Regions from separate parts of the Actinomadura sp. NAK00032 genome, predicted to be linked through region 2. Evidence: riboswitches for the same ligand, from Rfam matches in the RefSeq annotation. Region 2 holds a riboswitch; the other holds the start of a gene.
The links. Region 2 has a riboswitch for cyclic di-AMP ahead of HUT06_RS03095 (NlpC/P60 family protein). Riboswitches for the same ligand answer to the same signal wherever they lie in the genome.

Region 1 (10,387 bases), 2.5 Mb from region 2:
GGCCCCGGCCGAGTCCCGCTCAACGCGGCTCCCCGCCACCTCAACGGCCCCCACGCCCCCCGCCTCGCTTCGCTCACTCGTGTCTTCTGTGGGGGGTCGACCCCCCACGCCCCCCGCTTCGCTTCGCTCACTCATGCGAGCTCCTTCTTCACGTAATCGCGCCACAGGGCGGTGAAGCGGTCCCGGGTGAGGCCGAGCACGTCGCGCAGCGCGGCGGCCTCCGGGACGCGCCCGGCGGCCCGGTAGAGCCGGACGAGCGTCGCCTCACCGTACCGGTCGGCGACCATCCGGCAGGCGAGCCAGGACTCCTGGTAGGCCTGGGAGAGCCGCGGGGAGCCGCCCGCGAAGGCGGCCGGCGCCGGGAGGGCGGCGGGCAGCCGCCCGGCGGCGACCTCGCGGCGCAGCTCGCCGGCCGCCGACCGGACGCCGATCTTGACGCGCCGGTAGCCGACGTAGTCGGCGAAGCCCTCGATCAGCCACAGCGGGGTCCGCCGGTCCCGGGCGCCGCCGGTGGCGACATGGGTCAACTCGTGCGTGAGGACGACGTCGCGCCCGAGGCCGTTGAGGCGGCCGAAGGTGCCGGGGGAGACGATGACGCGGTCCTCGCCGCGGCCGGTGCCGCCCGCCGGCGCGACCGTGGCGAGCGCGGCGATCTCGCCGAGGCTCTGCCCGGGGCCCGCGAGCGCGGACGCCAGGCCCGCGTCGGCGGGGACCAGTGCGACGACCCGCTGCGCCCAGCCGCGGCCGACGACGCCGGTGACGACCGGTACGGCGGCGTCCAGGCGGGCGGCGATGCCGTCGAGGCCCGTCGTGTCGCCGATGACGAGGCTGCTGCGGCCCTTGACCACGGTGAGGGGCCCGCCGTCCCAGATGTCGGCGTCGTCGGTGAGGCCGTGGGACGTCCCGTCCCCGGCGATCGTCCAGGTGCCGGAGCCCGGGGCCATCGCGAGGTAGCGGGTGCGGGCGACGTGGCCCTTGTCGAAGCCCCGCAGCCGGTAGCGCACCTCCACGCGGAGGACGGCGCCGTCCTCGGCCGCGGCCTGGACGTTGACGGCGCGCTCCTCCCAGCCTTCGAGGGGCAGCCGGCGGAGGTTGTCGTACATGCGGGACTGGGCGTCCTGGAACGTCCTGGGCGCCTCCCCGACGGTGGCGAGGAAGGCGAAGCGGTCGCCGGTCCGCACGGCCCGGGCGCGGTTGGCGAGGACGGTCCCGGCGGCGTCGAGGCTGAAGGGCCCGGCCGCGCGCGACCCGCCGCCGCGGGCCGCGCGGGCCGCCGGTGCCGCGCCGGCGCCGGCCCGCGCGCCGAGGAGGGCGCCGCCGCCCGCGAGCAGCGCGGCGGTCCCGCCCGCGCCGAGGACCAGGGCCCTGCGCCGCGTGACGGGACCGCCGCGCCGCGAGGCGTCCCGCTCGGGGGCGTCCCGCTCCGGGTCGTGGTCCCGAGCGTCCTCCATGCGCGCGATCCTATGCAGCCCGCGCCGCCGGGGAGGCCGTCACGACTTGTAGTCGGGGTATCCGTAGCCGACGATGTCACTGGCCGAGCGCACCTTGACCTGGACGGCGTTGCCGGTGTTGCCCTCGACGGTCTGGACGGTGCCCTCGCCGGCCTTCTTGATCACCATGCCGACGTGCCGGATGTCGGTGACCTTCTTGCCGCCGTCCCAGGCGAAGAAGACGATCGCGCCCGGCCTGGGCTCGGTGCCCCAGCGGCCGTGCTCCTGGAACCAGCGGGCGTGGGCGACCGTCCAGGCGTCGCTGCCGATCTGGTCGGTGAAGCCGATCTGCTCGCCGACCCAGGAGACGAACATGTCGCACCAGTTCGCGTCGCTGTAGCCGCCGAGGGAGCCGCCGTCGCGGGCGAGGGTCTGCTGCGCGCGGGACGTGCTCATGTACCACTGCTGGAACTTGGTCTCGCCGCCGCCGTCCTCCTTGACGCCGACCTGGGACCGGGCGAGTTCGATGGCCTGCGCGGCGGTGGGACGCGAGGCCGAGGCCCGCTTCCCGGCGGCGGCCGGCTCCGGCTCGGCCTTCGCGCTCTTGCCGGGGGACGGCGCGGACGGCTTCGGCGTCGTGGCCGCCTTGCTCCGCCCGCGCTTGGAGGCGTCCTTGGACGAGTTTCCGGACGAGCCCTTGTCCGCCTTCTTGGCGACGGCGGCGTCGGCCGCCGTGGTCGCCGCGGGGGCGGAGCCGAACGGCAGGACGGACGCCTGGGCGGTCACCGCGGCGGTGCCGAGTACGGCGGCGCCGACGAGGACGCCGCCGGTCGTCCGCCACGGGAGGGAAAGAGGGCTCGCCTTGCGGTGCTTGCCCGGGATCTTCTTGCGATGTGCGCCTGGCACGGGGGGTCTCCTCGACTTCCATGCCGCCTACCGGGTTAGCTGACGGGTTCGGGCGTGGAAGCCGCCCTACGGCCGCCCTTGGGCAGGCCGATTCACCCCGATGTGAAGGGACTGGATGGGTCCCCGGCTCCGCGTCCGGCGCGCTGGCGCGGCCGCGGACTCGGCGGTGGCGTGCCCGTTGCGGGCACGCCGGTTCGGATGGGGAGCGCTCGGCGGGCGGGGCCCGCGGAGCGCAGGGGGTCCGGGCGTGGCCGCATGATGGGCGGCCACGCCCAGGCAACGCTGCGGAATCTCTCCTTCGCTCTTCCAGACGCCTACCGGGTTAGCTGACGGGTTCGGGCGAGGAAGCTGGCCCTACGGCGGGCTCCACCGGAACGGGGCCGGGAGAGACGCACCGATTCACCCCGGGTGCCGGAATGCCCGTCCGGGAGGACTCCCGGACTCCGGCGATGTGGTTCCCCGGTTCCGCGCTGCGCGGATTCGGCGCTGCCGCTGCGCTCCTGGGGGCGAGATGGGGCCCGGCGCGGGACCTGTCTCCCGCGTGCGAACGAGCGGCGCCTGATGTTGTGCACGGACGTCGGGCCCGTTGCCGGGGGACGTCCGGGGAGGCTGGCCCCGAGGGACCGCCGTGGCCGCGCTCTCAGCGCCATGCCGCTGCGGGCGTGCGCACGGTGGGCCGGGCCGGCCGCGGTCCGCGTGCGGACCGCTGCGGCACCCCGCGGGTGCCGCGGGGACGGCGCGTGGGCCGTGCCGTCCCGAGGGGGGAGCGGCGCGTGGCTCGCGCCGCCGTCGCGCGGCTGACTGACGCGCCGCGCGGGGCCGCGGCGCCTGGTGGGCGTCGCGTGGCCACGGCGCCTGGAGGGCGCCGATGGGTGAGGACAAGGTACCAAAGCCCCAAGAGAAGGCAAACCCCCCCAAAATTAACAACGGACCAGGTCAAGCCTGGTCCGTTGTCGGGGGGAGCCGTTCCGCGGCCCCTCGGCGGGGGCGCGGAGGGACGCCTCAGGGGCGTCCGGCGCCGTAGTAGTTGTTCAGGTAGTAGCCCGAGGTGATGCTGACGATCTCAACGTTCTTGCCGGTGCGCGGGGCGTGGATCATCTTGCCGTTGCCCACGTACATGCCGACGTGGCCGAGGCTGCTGAAGAAGACCAGGTCGCCCGGCTGCAGGTTGCTCTTGGCCACCCGCTTGGTGGCGGCGTACTGGGAGTTGGTGGTGCGGGTGATGCCGACGCCCGCCGCGGCCCACGCCTTCATGGTCAGGCCGGAGCAGTCGTAGGAGCCCGGGCCCTCGGCGCCGTACTGGTACGGCTTGCCGAGCTGGGCGTAGGCGAAGTCCAGCGCCGCGCGCGGGGCGCCGCTCGCCGGGCCGTTGTAGGTGCCGCCGGTCGCCCCGCCGCCGGAGGACGACGAACCGCCGGAGGACGACGAACCGCCGCCGAGCCGCCGGACCAGCGCCTTCTGCTTCTCGACCTTCTTGTCGAGCTCGGCCCTCTTCTTCTTGATCTCCGCCTGCTTCTGCTTCATCTCGTCGTAGGCGGCCTTGGCCTGCGACTGCTCGCGGCGCAGGCGCTGCGCGGTGGCGAGGAACTGGGTGAGCTGGGAGCTGCGCTCGTGCGACAGGTGGGAGAAGACGGCCGCCTGGTCGAGGATCGACTGCGGGTCCTTGCTGCCCACGAAGCCCGTCACGTCCGTGGAGTCGCCGTTCTTGTAGGCGGCGGCCGCCATCTGGGCGATCTTGGAGCGCTGCTGCTCGAAGGTGGCCTGCTCCTCCTTGCTCGCCTTGTTCGCCGTTTCGTACTTCTTCTTCGCGACCTTGAGCTTCTCGCGGTTCTGGTTGTACTTCTCGACTTCCTGGTCGAACTGCTCGGTGAGCTTCTCGAGCTTCTTCTGCGCCTGGGCCTTGGTCGGCCTGGGGTCGGCGTGCGCCACCACCGGGGGGGAGACCAGGGCGGCGGTCACGGTCAGGCAGGCGGCGGCCGCCAGGCGGCGGGAGGCGCCTCTGCTCGCGGGGCCGCCCCTCCGGTCACGCTCGCGTGCCGGTGCCCCGATGAGATCTTTGGCCACGGTCGGTTTCGCCCCTCTCGTCCACGACGTCAGCGGACGACATTAGCGATGGGCAACAACCGTCACAACCGATTCGTCACTCTTTGATGGAGATCGACAGGCAACGTCCACTTTCCGTGGCGACAAGATCACGGATTGCGACCCGTCCCTTATCGCGGCCTTAAACCGTCCTTAACCGGCGGCGCCCGGTCAGGACCGGCCGAGCCGGCGCAGCAGCAGCGTCGACGGGCACGGCCGCGCGTCGGCGCGCCGGGCCGCGTCGGCGACCTCCCGGTCCGAGGACACCACCACCACGGGACGGCCCGGCGGCTCGGCCTGCACCAGCTCGCCGATCAGCTCGTCCGCGGTCTGCCCCGGGGCGCTGAACTTCACCCGGACGCCGCGCGGCGCCGCGATCGCCACCGGCGCGTCCAGCTCCGCGCCGTCGAACACGCAGGTCACCTCGGCGCGGGTCTGCGCGGCCAGCCCGCCGAGCCCGGACACCAGCCGGCTGCGCTGGTCCGACAGCGGCAGCTCCCCGTAGCCGGTCTTCGTGACGTTGTAGCCGTCCACGATCAGGTGCACCTGCGGCAGGGCCAGCAGCCGGTCGAGCAGCTGCGGGTCGCCGTCGGACAGGGCCCGGCCCGGCAGCGCGCGGTGCGCGAGACGGTCCGGCTCCAGCCCGCCGACCACGTCGGCCGGCCGCACGATGGTCGCGGGCAGCGCCAGCTCCCGGCGGACGCCCTGCGCCGCGTCCACGAGCGTGTCGAGCAGCATCCGCAGCCGGACGTCGTCGACGTTGCGCCCCTCCCGCGCGGCCCGCTTGGCGGCCTCCGCGGCGGTCTCCGCCCGCTCGGCGCGGGCGCGCAGCTTGCGCACCTCCTTCTCCGCCGCGGCCGTCGACTCGCCGGCCGCGGCCAGCCGCCGCTCGGCGTCCGCCACGACCGTGTCCGCGCGCTCCTCCGCCGCCCGGTACCGGGTGCGGGCGTCGTGCAGCTTGCGGCGCAGCTCGGCCACCTCGGCCTTGACCTCGCGCAGCTCGGCGCGCGCCTTCTCGTGCTCGGCGGAGCGCGTGGCGCGCGCGGCGGCCAGCTCCTCCTTCAGCGCGGTGACGCGGCGCTCGGCGGCCTCCTCCTCGGAGGCGGTCGCGGAGCGCTCCAGCTCCGCGCGGGCCGCGTCGACGAGCGCCGTCCAGCCGGCGGGCCGCAGCAGGTAGGCCAGCACCGCGACCCGGACCGGATCGGCGGCGGGCGGCACCCGCCCCGCCTCGACCTCCCCGACCAGGTCGGCCTGCGCCTCGCGCAGCGGCTCGGCGACCCGGCCGCGGAACGCGGCGTCCTTCTCCAGCACCGCCGCGATGTGCTGCCCCGCGAGCTTGGCGCGCTTGCGGCGCTCGAACCGCGCGAACCGGCGCAGCGGCACCGGGACCTCGTCGGCGGGCAGCGTCCCGATCAGCTCGGCGGCGGCCTCGACCACCGACTGCCGGACCGGTTCGGGGAGGGGCCTGCCCAGCTTCTCGTCGGACTCCGCGCAGCCGGGGGTCGCTTCGGGGCCGCTGTCGATGATCCCGCTCCTTCCGGGCTACGCCGCCGGTGGGCTCTGTGTTCCCTGCCGCCCCGCGTCCTAACCGGCGACCGACCAGGCCGGACGCGCGATCGGACGGGGCGCGCCGGGCTCCCCCGAGCCGTCCCCCGCGGCCCCCCGCCCGGCGGGACGTGCCGGCGCCCTCCAACCCTAGCGGCCCCGGCTTCTGTCGGTGGCGTCCTCTACGGTCGCGCACATGACGGCTGCGCACGGTGTTGAGGGAGTGCAGGGGACGCTGGAGGACCTCGGCACGCCGCTCGCCGAGGTCACCTTCGTGGTGGTCGACCTGGAGACGACGGGCGGCTCGGCCGCCGACTCGGCCATCACCGAGATCGGCGCGGTGAAGGTGCGCGGCGGCGAGGAGCTCGGCGACTTCGGCACGCTGGTCGACCCCGGCGGGCCCGTCCCGCCGTTCATCACCGCGCTGACCGGCATCACCACCGCGATGGTGACGGCCGCGCCGCGCATCGAGTCGGTGCTGCCCGCGTTCCTGGAGTTCGCGCGCGGCTGCGTGCTCGTCGCGCACAACGCCCCATTCGACATCGGCTTCCTGAAGACCGCCGCCGCCGCGAACGGCTACGCCTGGCCCGCCTTCCCCGTCGTCGACACCGTCGACCTCGCGCGCCGCGTCCTGTCCAAGGACGAGGTGCCCAACTGCAAGCTCGGCACGCTGGCCCGCTTCTTCCGGACGTCCAACGAGCCGACGCACCGCGCCCTCGCCGACGCCCGCGCCACCACCGAGGTCCTGCACGGCCTCATCGAGCGGCTCGGCTCGTTCGGCGTCACGTCCCTGGAGGAGATGCGCGGCTTCGCCAAGGCGCCCACCCCCGAGCAGCGCCGCAAGCGCCACCTCGCCGACGACGTGCCGAGCACCCCCGGCGTCTACCTGTTCGAGGACCACGCGGGCGAGGTGCTCTACGTCGGCAAGAGCGGCGACCTGCGCTCCCGGGTACGCAGCTACTTCACCGGCTCGGAGACGCGCTGGCGCGTCCGCGAGATGGTCGGCCTCGCCGAGAACGTCCGCACGATCGTGTGCGCCACCGGCCTGGAGGCCGAGGTCCGCGAGCTGCGGCTGATCGCCGAGCACAAGCCGCGCTACAACCGCCGCTCGAAGTTCCCCGAGCGGGCGATCTGGCTGAAGCTGACCGTGGAGCCCTTCCCGCGGCTGTCGATCGTCCGCGAGTGCCGCGCCGACGGCGCCCGCTACCTCGGGCCGATCTCGTCGCGGCGGCAGGCCGAGGAGGCCCGCGCCGCCCTGCACGAGGCCGTCCCGCTGCGCCAGTGCACCCAGCGGCTGACGCTCCGGCTGATCGAGCGCGGCAAGACCCGCGCGTGCGCGCTCGCCGAGATCGGCCGCTGCGGCGCGCCCTGCGACGGCCGCGAGTCCGCCGACGCCTACGCCGTCCACGCCGGGACGGCCCGCGCCGTCATGGAGGGCGACGTGCGCCCCGTCGTGGCCGCCGCCCAGGTGCGCATCGACCGGCTCGCCTCCGAGCTGCGCTACGAGGAGGCCGCCGCGCAGCGCGACCGGCTCGCCGCGTTCGTCCGCGCCGCCGCGCGCGGCCAGCGGCTCGCCGCCCTGGCCCGGCTGCCGCAGCTCGTGGCGGCCAGGCCCGCCTTCGACGGCGGCTGGGAGCTGTCGGTGGTGCGCTACGGCCGGCTCGCCGCCGCCGGGACCGTTCCGGCGCGCGCCCACCCCCGCCCGTACGTGGACGCGCTGATCGCCACCGCCGAGACGGTGTTCCCGCCCTCCGGGGAGGCGCCCGGCGGCGTCCCGCTCGGCGCGCCCCCCTCGGCGGGCGCCACCGCCGAGGAGATGGAGTGCGTGCTGCGCTGGCTCGACCTGCCCGGCGTCCGGCTCGTCGAGGTCGACGGTCCGTGGACGTGCCCCGTGCACGGCGCCGAGGGCCTGCGCGAATGGATCGACAAGGCCTACGAGCGGCCCTACGAGCGGCCCGAGACGTCCCGCTCGCGCCCCGGCCGCCCACTAAGGTGACCCTGTGGCACTGCCCCTCTACGACAGCCAGCCGGCGCGCCGCGTCCCGTGGGTGACGTACCTGCTCGTCGCGGCGAACGTCGTGGTCTTCCTGCTCACGCCGATGTCGAACTTCGCGACCTGGTACGGCGAGGACCGCGTCCGCGAATGCCGGGCGGCCCACTTCACCTACGAGTACGGCGCGGTGCCCAAGGAGCTGACCACCGGCGACCAGCAGCCCCTGCCGACCGACATCGTCCACGAATGCGGCCCCGCCTCCTTCGGCAAGGCGCCCTGGACCTCCGCGTTCACCTCGATGTTCCTGCACTCCGGAGCCCTGCACCTGCTGGGCAACCTGGTGGCGCTGTTCGTCGTCGGCATGGGCGTCGAAGACCGCCTGGGCCGCTGGCGCTACCTCCTGAGCTACCTGGCGTTCGGCCTGGTCGCCGTCTACGGCTTCGCGTGGACGTCCCCCGGCTCCACCGTCCCGCTCATCGGCGCGTCCGGCGCCATCGCCGGGGTGATGGGCGCCTACGTGATCCTCAACCCGCGGGGCCGCATCGTCAGCTGGGTACCGCCCGTCATCGTGGTCCGGCTGCCCGTCTGGGTGGTGCTCGGGTACTGGTTCGTCCTGCAATGGCTGTCGCTGGGCGACGAGAAGAGCAACGTCGCCTACACCGCGCACATCTACGGCTTCGTGGCCGGCGTGGCGTTCGCCCTCCTGGCCCGCCGGGCCGGCCCCGCCCGCCGCCCGGCCGCGCTGAGCCGCGGCTGACCCGCGCCCGATAGGGTCGGAGAGTCCGTGTCTGAGGGGGAGGGTGCAGTGGTCACTGCGATCGTGTTCGTCAAGGCCGACGTCGCGCGCATCCACGAGGTGGCCGAGACGATCGCCGCGCTCGACGGCGTCAGCGAGGTCTACTCCATCACCGGCGACCACGACCTCATGGCGATGGTCCGCGTGCGCCGCCACGAGGAACTCAACGACGTGATCCCCGGCCGCATCAACAAGGTCCCCGGCATCGTCGACACCGAGACCCACATAGCGTTCCGGACCTACTCCCAGCACGACCTAGAGCAGGCATTCGCCTTGGGCCTGCCCAACGCTGATTAATTGTGGGGGGCGACCCCCCACGCCCCCCGCGGTCGGGGGTTGGCCCGGTGGGGGCTCCGCCCCCACGCCCCCGGTGGGGGCTTCGCTCCCTACCCCCCCCCGAAAAGCAGGGGCAGAGCCCCCGGCGCCTGAGGCTTGTGGGGGCCAGCTAGCGAAGAGAACCCGATACTTCTATCCAGCGTGCCAGCAGGTCGTTGGCCTTGCCTGAGTCGATGGCTTCGGCTGCGCGGGTGTAGCCCGTTTGCAGGGCCTTGGTGAGGTCTGCGGCGGGCGGGGTGCCCTCGTAGGCGGTGATCAGGGCGGCGGCGTTCAGGAGCACTATGTCGCGGACCGCGCCCTTGGCGCCGGCGAAGGTGTCGCGGGCCACGCGGGCGTTGAACTCGGCGTCGGCGCCGCGCAGGTCGTCGGGGTGGGCGGGGGCGATGCCCAGGTCGGCGGGGTCGAAGGTGGTCTCGGTGGCGGTGCCGTCACGGACGACCCAGACGGTGGAGGTGCCGGTGGTGGTGAGCTCGTCGAGGCCGTCGTTGCCGCGGAACACCAGGGACGAGCAGCCGCGGGCGGCGAAGACGCCGGCGATGACGCCCGCCATCCGCGGGTGGAACACCCCGACGGCCTGCGCGGACGGGCGCGCCGGGTTCGTCAGCGGGCCGAGGAAGTTGAACACGGTCGGCGTGCCGAGTTCGCTGCGGGTGCGGGACGCGTGCCGCAGCGCCGGGTGGTAGAGCGGCGCGAAGCAGAAGGTGATGCCGGTCTCCTCGGCGACCCGCGCGGTGGCGTCCGGCGGCAGGTCGATGGCGACGCCGAGGTGCTCCAGCAGGTCGGCGGCGCCGCAGGAGGACGACGCGGCGCGGTTGCCGTGCTTGACGACGCGGACGCCGGCCGCGGCGGCCACGACGCCGGCCATCGTGGAGATGTTGACGGTGTGGGCCCGGTCGCCGCCGGTGCCGACGAGGTCGGCGATGTGCCCGGGGACCTCGATGCGGGTGGCGTTGTCCATCATGCCGTCGGCGAGGCCGGTGACCTCCTCGACGGTCTCGCCCTTGGCGCGCAGCGCGACGGCGAAGCCCGCGATCTGCACGTCGCTGGCCTCCCCGGCCATGATGCTGTTCATGGCCCAGGAGGTCTCCTCGCTGGACAGCGACTCGCCCGACAGGAGGGCGTTGAGCAGTGCGGGCCAGTTCGTGCGGGCGTCCATGTCCCCTACCGGGTGTCGTGCGGCCGCCCTCGGCGGACGGGCGCGGGGCTACAGGGCGGGCAGGCGGTTCTCCAGGCGCTGCCGCATCAGCCCGGCGAGGGCGTTCGCCAGCGCCATCGGGTCGATCGGCAGGCTCGCGACGG
Region 2 (10,387 bases):
CAGTCGAAGGCCGGGCTGCTGTCCGCGGTCATGGCGCGCGGCGCCTACGACTTCTACTCGGCGATGCGCGACGCGCAGGCGGGCGGCCCTGAGGGAGACACCGCCCGCGAGCGGCTCACCTGGTACCTCCTGCGCACCGGCGAGGCCTTCGCGGCCCGTCCCGACTTCCTGCGCCTGCACCTGATCCTGATCATGAGCGCGGAGGCCGCCGAGGCCGAGGTGGACGCCATCATCGAGCAGGTGCGGCGCGACGGCCGCGCCCACATGAACATGATGATCGCCGCGTCCTTCGCCGCCGAGGGCCCGGAGATCGCCCAGGCCGTCGCGGACGAACTGGACTACTTCGGCATCGCCGGATTCGACGGCGCCTTCGTCGCCTCACAGGCCGACCCCGCCCGCGACCTCGCCGGCCAGATGGCCCTGCTCGCCGAGGCCATGGCCGCCCTGGGCGAGGCAAGAGCGGCCACCTTGCGGCTCAGGCCCGCATCCCCTGCTCAAGAGCAGACGCCGCACCCTTGAGCGTCGCCACCAGCCGCGGCAGCTCCTCCTTGCCGTAGCGGACGCTGGGCATGGAGACCGAAAGCCCCGCGACGGCCGCCCCGTCTGGACCGCGCACCGGCACACCGACCGCGACGAGCCCGCGTTCCGAACGCCCGTTGTTGAGCGCGAACCCATTACGCCGCACGCGCTCCAGCTCAGCCGGATCCGGCCGGTCGCCGTCCTGCTCGCCGGCGTAGAGGGCCGCCAGCTCGTCCGGCCGCAGCTCGGCGAGCAGCAAGAGGCCGCCGGTGGTGCGATGCGCGGGGAAGACCATGCCCTCGCGCGAACCGACCCGCAGCGCCTGCGACGACTCGACACTCGCGATGAACCGCGCCGTCCGTCCAGTCCGCACAGTCAGGTTGGCGGACTCGTCGAGCACGTCGACCAGCCTCCGCAGATGCGGCAACCCGGCGGCCCGCAGCCGCGACGCGGCCGACTGGGAGTGGGCCGCCAGCTCCAGCACGGGCCCGACCCGGTAGGACCGATCCGCGTCCTGCACGGCGAAGTCCCGGTAGACGAGCATCGCCAGCAACCGATGCGCGGTGGACACCGCGACCCCGAGCCGCCCCGCCACCTCGGTGACGGTCATGGGCCCTTCCAACTGAAGCATCGCCGCGATCCGCAACGCGTTGTCCACACTCGCCACGGCATACGGAGGCGGGGTCTTCAACGGCTTGTCCACGGGCCCCCTCCCGCATCCGGAATCCCGTCAAACTCCCAAGTCAACCGCCATGCTACGACCCCAAACCCCCTGCAATCCCCCACCCCAACCAGGCAGCCCGGAGGCTGACATGGCCCCAACATGCCAAGAGACGGCCGGAGCAAACGACGCCCACCAGAACCTCGCCAACGGCGCAGGGTGGAGTGGGATGCCCACCAGAACCTTGCCTAGGGAGAGAGGGAACTGACGACGTCCACCAAGACCTTGCCTAGGGGTGGGTGGACTGGGGGACGTCTACCAGGATCTTGCCGACGGCGCGGTTTTCCAGCGCTCGGTGGGCTTCGGCAGTGCGGGCGAGGGGGAAACGCAGCAGCGGCAGGCCGTGCTCCTCACCTACCGGCAGGGCGTTGTCGCGGACGGCGGCGGCGACGTCTTCGGCGGCTGCGGCGCGCACATCCTGGCCGGCCGTGTAGAGCACCAGGAATTGGAAGCGCGTGTTCAGCACCATGTTCTGCACCACGTCGACATTCACCGGCTGGCCACCGTCGTTGGCGTACGTCGAGATCGTGCCGCGCGTGCGCAGGACGGCCAAGTCCAGAGCGAGGTTCGCGCCGAGCGCCACCTCGGCGACGATGTCGACGCCATCCGGGGCGATCTCGCGGATCGCGGCGGCCGGATCGCCCTCGCGGTAGTTGACCACGTGGTGCGCACCGGCGGCGGTGGCGAGCCGGGCCTTCTCCGGGCCGCTGACCGTGCTGACCACGGTGGCGCCCGCCCAGCGGGCGAGCTGGATCACCGCGTGCCCGACCGCCCCGGCACCGCCCGCGGCGAGCACCACCCGGCCGTCCAGCGCACCGGGCCGCAGGCGGCGCGGGCCGTCCTCGGCCACGGTGAGCGCGCGGTGCGCCGTGAGCGCGGGGACGCCGAGCGCCGCGCCGGCGTCGAACGCGACCCCGCCGGGCAGGGGGACGGCCTGCTCGGCGGGCACGACAGTGAACTCGGCGGCGGTGCCGGTGGGCCGCCCAGCGGCGGCCATGAACAGCCAGACCCGCTGCCCGACCCGGCTCCCGTCGACTTCGGCGCCGACGGCGTCGATCACACCGGCTCCATCCAGATGGGGTGTGACCTCGGGGAACTTCATGGGGGCACCGGAGCGGGCCTGCCAGTCGGCCGGGTTGACCCCGGACACGGCGACCCGGACACGCACCTCGCCGGGTCCGGGCACGGGCACATCGCGGTCAACGAGGTGGAGGACGTCCGGGCCACCGTTGGCGCGATAGACGATCGCCTTCACGCCTCCTCCATGGCATCGGAGCCGCCGTTGGCGCGGCAGATGATCGCTCCCATGGTCATCCGGCCTGGCCGATCGGGACTTCGCTGGAGCGGGATTCGATGGCGTCGAGAGCGGCGCGGGTGGCCTGGTCGAAGGCGATCTGACCGACCGCCATGTTGGCCTCCAGATGGGCGGGGTCGGCGGTGCCGGGGATGAGCAGCACGTTGGGGGCGTGGTGCAGCAGCCAGGCGAGGCCGACCTGCGACGGCGTGACGCCCAGCGACACGGCCGCGGCGTGGACGGCCGGCTCCTCGGTGACCTTGGGAAGGCCGGGGAAGGCCCCGCCGAGCGGGAAGAACGGCACCCACGCGATGCCCTCGGACGTGCAGAGACTCAGCATGGCCTCGTCGTCACGGGAGACGACGCTGTAGGCGTTCTGCACGCAGACGATGCCCGCCGGCAGGGCGCGGCGCAGGTTGGCGAGGCTGACACTGCTCAGGCCGATCGCGCCGATCTTGCCTTCGTCGCGGAGAGCGGTCATGACCGCGAGCTGGTCGTCGAGGTCGACCACCTGGTCCCCGGTGGGACGCAGCCCGGGGCCGGTGTCGAGGCGCCGGAGGTTGACCACGGGGAGCCGCTCGACGCCGAGGCCGCGCAGGTTCTCCTCCACGCTCGCCCGCAGTTGCTCGGGCCGCTGCGCGAGCCGCAGCGGCAGGCGTCCGTCGGGGTCGGGAGCGGCGCCGACCTTGGTGACGACCAGCACGCCGTCCTCCGGGCGCAGGGCTTCGCGGATCACGGCGTTGGCGAAGCCGAAGCCGTAGAAGTCGGCGGTGTCCACGTGGTCCACGCCCAGCTCGACCGCGCGGCGCAGCAGCGCGACGGCGTCGCCGGGGCTGCTGCGCAGGCGGTCGAGCTGGGCCGCGCCGTAACCGACGCGGGACACGGTGCGTCCCGCGAACGACGCGGTCGCAGTGCTGAGCGCACGTCCATCCGGTGTCTCCATGCCCTGCACCGTACGAACATCAAATGACAGATGTCAATATCTGTCACTCGAACTATCAGTGACAGACTGACAGACTTTGACATCCGTCAGCGCGTTGCCGTACGTTCGCGCCCGTAGAGGCACGGGGAGATCTGATGCGCGGAGGCCCGCTCAACGCGGAGACGATCGTGTCGGCCACCGAAGAGGTGCTGCGCCGCCACGGTCCGGAGAAGACGACCGTGCTCGACGTCGCGCGGCTCCTAGGGGTGAGCCACGGCAGCGTGTACCGGCACTTCCCGTCCAAGGCAGCACTGCGCGAGGCCGTGATACGGCGCTGGCTCGATCGGGTGCGCGACCAGCTCACCGCGACGGTCCGAGCCTCGGGCCTGGCCCCGCCCGACCGGCTGCACCTCTTGCTCACCACCATGTTCGCCATGAAGTGGACGAAGGCACGGGAAGACCCGGAACTCTTCGCCACCTTCCGGGTGCTGGCGGCGGATCACAGCGCCGTCTCCTCCGCCCACGTCGACTTCCTCCTCGCCGAGGTCCGCGCCATCGTCGCCGACGGCATGACCACCGGCACCTTCACACCCGGCGACCCGGAAGCACTCGCGCGAGCCGTCCTCGACGCGACCACCCGCTTCCACGACCCGACCCACGCCGCAGAGTGGAACTCCCCCGAAACCGAAGCGCAGTCCGAGGCCGTCATCTCCCTGATCCTCACCGGCCTTCAATCCCACTAGCCCGCCGCAAGACTCAACTGCCCGGCACCAGAACCCCTGCCGGTCGCAGGTGACCGCGATCAACCGGCCCGCGTAACGGTCGGCCCCGCGCCCCGCCGGCGGCCGCCCCGAGGCCGCCCCCGGAGGCCGCCCCCGGAGGCCGTCCCGGAGACCGAATCGGCGGCCGACCCGCCGAACCGATCCGGCGGCCGATGCGCTCAGGACCAGGCGAACGACGATGACGCGCGCATCAGCCGGTCCCGGGCATGCGGGCTTGATGACCGTTTCTCAGGGCTGTTCTGGTGGTTGGGGGGTTGGTGTTTCTGGTTCGGACGCGGTTCGGGGGTTACATGGTGAAGGCTTCGATCAGGGTCCAGATGGCCAGGGCCGCCATGCACAGGCCGCCGATGCGCTGGACGGTCTTCAGCGGGACTCTGTTGGCGATGAAGCGGCCCGCCAGGAGGGCCAGGGCCGAGACCGACATCAGGGCGGCCGCCGAGCCGATCGCCGTGGGCAGCCATCCGTTGGTGGCGGCCAGGTTGGCGGTGGTGATCTGGGTCAGATCGCCCCATTCGCTGATGAACACGGCCGTGAAGGCGGCGACGTAGGACGGCCAGAACCGCGTGATGGCCTGGCCCGCCTTGTCGTCATCGTCGTCGTCGCCTCCGCCGCGCATCAGCATGATGGCGCCGAAGGCGAACAGGGCGGCCGACACGAGCTTGACGGCCATGCCCGGCAGCAGGCTGAGCAGGCTGCCGGCGCCCACGGCGATCGCGACGTGCACGATGAACGCCGTGGACGTGCCGAACCACACGTAGAGCGGACGCATGCGCGTGCCCATGGCCAGCGAGGCGAACATCGTCTTGTCGGGCAGCTCGGCGAGGAAGATCAAGCCGAAGGCGGTGAGGATCGCGAGCGGGTCCAGGGTCATGGGCGGTGCCTTCTGCCGGGGCCGGGCCGCGGACTTCGGCCGGCACCCTGGGCGGGCGACGGGAGGACCACTCGGCCCGGCACGATCGGACGGCCCGCACGGTCGTACGGGCCACGTCATGCCGTGGCCGAAGGTCTCGTCCACCCCGGTGCGGGGCCCGGTGGCCGGGACGTCCAAGGACGTCCAGCGTGTCGACCAGCGGTGTTACAGGACTACTCCCCTTCGCCGGGCCCAGTGTAGCCAAAACGTCCGGCAGGGCAATCGACCCGGTTCGGACGGCGGCGTCCCCGCCGCCCCGGGGACGCCGGTCCGCGGAGAGCGCGTCAGGCGACGCGGACGCCGCCGGCGAAGGACCGTCCGGCGATCGGGCTGATCTTGACGACGTCGCCGGTCTGCGGGGCGTGGACCATCTTGCCGCCGCCGATGTAGAGCCCCATGTGGTGCAGGTCGCTGTGGAAGAACACCAGGTCGCCGGGCCTGAGCTGGGACTCGGACACGTGCGTGCCCGCGTTGTACTGGGCGCCGGTGTAGTGCGGGAGGTTGATCCCGACCTGGGCGTAGGCGTACAGGGTCAGGCCGGAGCAGTCGAAGCCCTTGATGTTGGCGCCCTGCGCGGTGCCGTAGGACGGGCCGGACGCGGTGCCGCCGCCCCAGGAGTAGGGCACGCCGAGCTGGTTCAGCGCGGCCCGGACGGCGGTCATCGCCTTGGCCGAGGCGCCGGCGGGGTCCACGTCGGGGATGGGACCGCCGTTGCCGCGGATGGGGGTGCCGACACCGAGCTTGGCTTCGACCTTCTTGAGCCTGGTCTGGAGCTCCCGGCGCTTCTTCTTGGCCTCGTCGGTGAGTTCGCGCACCTGCTTCGCGCGCGCTTCGGCCGATTTGCGGGAGCGTTCGGCGGCCTGCATCGTCTGCAGCAGGTGGGCGACGCGGTCGCCGTCCTGGCGGGCGAAGTAGTTGAGCGTCGCCGATCGGTCCAGGACGCTCTGCGGGTCCTTAGCGGAGGCGAAGGCGACGGCAGGGTCGGCCGGGCCGTTCTTGTAGCTGTCCGCTGCGAGCTTGACGATCCTGGTGCGGGCGTCGTCCAGTGCCTTCTTCTGGCGGACGGCGTTGCCCTCGGCCACCTTGGCGGCGCGCTGGGCCTGCTTCAGCCGCTCCCGCAGCCCGTTGTACTGCTCGCTGAGCTTCTCGGCGTCGTCCGCGAGCTTCTTCTGCTGCGCGGTGAGTTCCCGGCGGGACGGCTCGGGCGCGGCGGACGCGGGCGCCGGTGCGAGGAGCGCCGCGGCCACGGCGGCCGATACCGCCCATGCCGTGACGGTTCGGGGGGTGCGGGTGCGGCGTTTCGGCGTGCCGATGACGGCAGCGCGTCGCTGCATGCGGTCGTCCTCCTCTGTGCCGCCTACCGGGTCAGCTGACGGGTTCGGGCCAGAGTCGCCCTACCGCCCCGCAGAGGGAGCGGATTCACCCCGGTGGAGATCGGGTCCCCGGTTCCGCGGCCGGTGGGCCGCAGGATTCGGCGTCGCCATCGCCGCCCCCGGCGGGGGCTCGTCACCATGGCTCCTACGCAGCGTAGGAGATAGCCGCTTCATTCGCCACTCAAGGCGCGGATTACGGCAAACACCCCAGCCGCATCAGCAGAGCACCGCCAGCCGGCCGACCGCAAGGGCGGCGCCAGTGAGCGGGCCCGCGACCGCCGCGCCCACGAACAGCGGCGCCACCACCCGGAACAGTCCACGCGGCTGCGCCGGTTCGCCGGATTCCAACCGCCGCAGGCGCGCCGCCAGTCCGTCCGCCCCCGAGCCCCCTACCGCGCCCAAGCCGCCGCCCCCGCCGAGTCCCACCCCCGAGGTGCCGAGCGGCCCGGGGGCGGGGAGGGGGCCGGTGGCCGATAGGGAGCCGGGGGTTGCGAGTGCGTTCGGGGTGAGTCTGCATAGGGCCTGGACGAGCGTTTGTGGTCCGTGGGTGCGCGCCGCTGTGTCGTCCGCTGCCATTTCCAGGAGCAGCGGTAGTCGTGCTCTGGCGCGGCGGACGGTCGGCAGCCACGGGAGCAGGGCATGTGCCACGTCCAAGACGAGCAGCAGTGCGTGGTGGCGCTGGCGGAGGTGGGCTCGCTCGTGGGCGAGGACGGCTCCGAGTTCGGCGGCGCTCAACACGTCCTGGGCTCTCGTACTGAGCACGATCGCGCGGCGGCGCGCGGACAGCGAGTAGGCCACGGGCGCCGGGTGGTCGAGTACGAGGACGTCCGCGTGGCCGGCGTGCTGCCGGGCGACCAGGTGCAGCATCTCCCAGTGCCGGCGGCGGTGCCGCAGGGCGCGGACCAGGCGCGACGCCCCGCGCGCCAGCCTCGCTCCGCAGGCGGTCAGCAGCACCAGGCTGGCACCGGCCGCCATGATCATCGCCTCGCTCCCGTGGTGGGGCAGGCAGTCGCGCAGCATCGTCAGCAGTCCGTGGGCGGGCCCCGGCGGCGAGATCAGCGCGACCGCGACGACTCCGGAACTGGCGATGACGGTGCCCGCGAGCGCGGCCGTCCAGCAGGCCACCGCCGTCCGGGGGCCGAGGGCGCCGCCCCGGATCCGGTCGAGGACCGGCCCGGCCAGGCACCCCAGCAGGGCCGCCGAGGCGATGAGCGCGCCGACCAGGAAGATCACGGGGTCATGCCTCGTCACCGTCGGACGTCCGGCGCCGCAGGGCGTCCAGCAGGTGGCGGGCGTCCTCGGCGGGGACGCTCTCGGCGAAGCGGGCGAGGATCGCGCCGTGGTCGGGGGCGTCGGTCAGCGCGTCCAGCATCAGCTCGACGGCGTACTCCTCCCGCGCGCGGGTCGGGCCGTAGCGGAAGGCCGTCCCGTCCTGGGTGCGCCGCAGGAGCCCCTTCTGTGCCAGGCGTTCGGCAACGGTCTGCACGGTGTTGTAGGCGAGCCCCTTGTCGGAGTCTTCGTTCAGCTTCGCCAGTAGTTCCCGTACCCGCAGTGGTTCGGGCGCCCTCCACAGGACGTCCATGATGGAGCGTTCGAGCGACCCGCCCAGTCCGGCCACGCGCTCACCTCCGTCCTGCCCACATTGTGCCGGAGCGACCGTGCGCCGGGTCAGTGGTGGTACTGGTGCACGACGGCGTGGCCCTTGCCGCGGCCGATCATCCACCGGTTGACCGGCGTGGTGACAATGAACGCGAGCAAGAAGGCCATGGCGAGCGCGCCCCAGAACAGGGGGTCCGCCAGGCCGGCCTCCATCGCGCCTGGGATCGCCACCATGGCCGCGTTGTCCAGCACCTCCATGACCGCGATCGAGACGGTGTCGGCGGCCAGTGCCACGCCGAACGCCGCGCGCAGCGTCAACCCCGCCTTGAGGACGCCGCGCATGGTCAGCGCGTAGCCGAAGACGAACGCGAGGAAGACCGCCAGGACGATCGTGGCCGCGTTCGACCACCCCAGCGCCGTCCCGATCACCATGCCGAGCACCTCGCCGATGGCGCAGCCGGTCAGGCAGTGCAGCGTCGCCTGAGCCGCCATCCCCCACGACACCGCCCCCGCCGCGCCGCCATGCCCGTCCCCGTGACCGCCTACATGTCCGCCGTGGCCGCCCGCATGGCCGCCTGAGGGACGGCCCTGCTCGTCTGCAGCGTGGTGGGTGTGGCCGGGTGGGTGCTGGTCGCTGTGGTGGGCGGGTCCTTCTCGGTCTTGGGCGGTCATTTCGGGGGTCTCCTTCGAGGGGTTCGGGAATTGGCGCGGGGCGCCGGGGGTTGCGTCGGGAACTATACCCCCCTAGGGTAAGCGCTCGCCGAATAGATACCCCCTAGGGGTAGGAGGAGGAGAGTCATGTCCGGACGTTCCGCACCGCCCGCCGCGCGCCGCTGGTGGGCGCTGGCACTGATCGCGACCGCTCAGTTCATGGTGATCATGGACACTTCGATCATCGGCGTGGCGCTGCCCCGCATCCAGGCTGACCTCGGCTTCTCGCAGGAGAACCTGTCCTGGGTGTTCAACGCCTACGTCGTCGGGTTCGGCGGCCTGCTGCTCCTCGGCGGCCGGCTGTCGGACCTGTTCGGCGCCCGCCGGCTGTTCTCCGCCGGATGGGTCGTCCTGCTCGCGGGGTCCGCCATGGCGGGCGCCGCCGGAAACGTCGGTGTGGAGCTGGCCGGACGGGCCGTCCAGGGCGTCGGCGCCGCGTTCATCGCGCCCGCCGCGCTGACCCTGCTGATGATGCTGTTCGGCTCCGAGCCGCGCGAGCTGACCAGGGCGCTGTCCCTGTACGGTGCGGCGGCACCGGCCGGCGGTACCGCGGGCGTGTTCCTCGGCGGCGTCATCACCGAGTACCTGTCCTGGCCCTGGGTCTTCTACATCAACATCCCCATCGCCCTCATCGCGCTGGCCGCCGCGCCCGCGCTGATGCCCGGCGGCGGGGGCGGCGCCCGCGGCAAGGTGGACGTGCTCGGCGCGCTGACCGTCACCGCGGGGCTGGGCGGCCTGGTCTTCGCCGTCGTCCGCGCGCCCGAGGTCGGCTGGGACGCACTGGAGACCTGGGCCGTCATGGCCGGCGGGCTGGTGCTGCTGGGGGTGTTCCTGGCGCTGCAGGCCTACCGCCGGGCGCCGCTGATGCCGCTGTCGATCTTCCGTGCGCCGAACCTGGCCGCCGCCAACCTCGCGCAGCTGCTGCTCGGCGGCGCGTGGATCCCGATGTGGTTCTTCCTGAACCTGTACCTGCAGCAGGTGCTCGGCTACAGCGCCTTCCCGTCGGGCGCGGCGCTGGTGCCGATGACCGCGCTGATCATGCTCGGGATGATCGTCCTGGCGCCGCGCGTCATGGGCCGGCTCGGCGCCAAGGCCGCCGTCGTCGCCGGGCTGCTGGTGCTGGCCGCCGGGTTGGGCTGGCTGTCGCTGATCCGCCCGGACGGCAACTACTGGGTGGACGTGCTCCCGGCCTCGCTGGTCGCCGCGCTCGGGATGTCGCTGGCGTTCATCCCCTCGCTCGGCACCGCGCTGTCAGCGGCCCGTCCGGAGGAGGGCGGCCTCGCGTCCGGCATCGTCAACACCGGCTACCAGGTCGGCTCGGCGCTCGGCCTGGCGGCCATGACCGCCATCGCCGCCGCTTCTGGAGCGGACCAGCTCGGCGACCTGCCCGCGCTCACCGACGGGTTCTCCGCCGCCTTCACCGGCGCCGCGCTCATCGCGCTCGCCGGCGCGGGACTCGCCGCCGTCACCCTGCGGACTCCCCGCCCCGGATGCGGTGAACGTGCCGTCGTTCTGGCGGTGGACGATCAGCTGTAGAAGTAGCGAGACGAGCGCGT

Region 1: it holds a riboswitch for cyclic di-AMP, as region 2 does, so the genes downstream of both, HUT06_RS14810 (CHAP domain-containing protein) here and HUT06_RS03095 (NlpC/P60 family protein) in region 2, are expected to answer to the same signal.

The regions. Positions count from the first base shown of each region.
Region 1 is NZ_CP054932.1:3,151,336-3,161,722, forward strand. Features, by position in the region: gene HUT06_RS14800 (M48 family metallopeptidase) at 1-54, opposite strand, end outside; gene HUT06_RS14805 (hypothetical protein) at 132-1,451, opposite strand; gene HUT06_RS14810 (CHAP domain-containing protein) at 1,491-2,336, opposite strand; cyclic di-AMP (ydaO/yuaA leader) riboswitch at 2,345-2,487, opposite strand; cyclic di-AMP (ydaO/yuaA leader) riboswitch at 2,633-2,832, opposite strand; gene HUT06_RS14815 (C40 family peptidase) at 3,339-4,400, opposite strand; gene HUT06_RS14820 (NYN domain-containing protein) at 4,590-5,855, opposite strand; gene HUT06_RS14825 (DEDD exonuclease domain-containing protein) at 6,160-7,959, shown strand; gene HUT06_RS14830 (rhomboid family intramembrane serine protease) at 7,964-8,713, shown strand; gene HUT06_RS14835 (Lrp/AsnC family transcriptional regulator) at 8,762-9,049, shown strand; gene trpD (anthranilate phosphoribosyltransferase) at 9,198-10,244, opposite strand; gene HUT06_RS14845 (response regulator transcription factor) at 10,293-10,387, opposite strand, start outside.
Region 2 is NZ_CP054932.1:620,681-631,067, reverse strand. Features, by position in the region: gene HUT06_RS03125 (TetR/AcrR family transcriptional regulator) at 1-519, shown strand, start outside; gene HUT06_RS03120 (IclR family transcriptional regulator) at 476-1,177, opposite strand; gene HUT06_RS03115 (NADPH:quinone reductase) at 1,470-2,495, opposite strand; gene HUT06_RS03110 (aldo/keto reductase) at 2,551-3,477, opposite strand; gene HUT06_RS03105 (TetR family transcriptional regulator) at 3,612-4,199, shown strand; gene HUT06_RS03100 (TMEM165/GDT1 family protein) at 4,525-5,109, opposite strand; gene HUT06_RS03095 (NlpC/P60 family protein) at 5,433-6,482, opposite strand; cyclic di-AMP (ydaO/yuaA leader) riboswitch at 6,488-6,635, opposite strand; gene HUT06_RS03090 (M56 family metallopeptidase) at 6,738-7,772, opposite strand; gene HUT06_RS03085 (BlaI/MecI/CopY family transcriptional regulator) at 7,759-8,139, opposite strand; gene HUT06_RS03080 (DUF4396 domain-containing protein) at 8,190-8,792, opposite strand; gene HUT06_RS03075 (MFS transporter) at 8,919-10,367, shown strand; gene HUT06_RS03070 (hypothetical protein) at 10,358-10,387, opposite strand, start outside.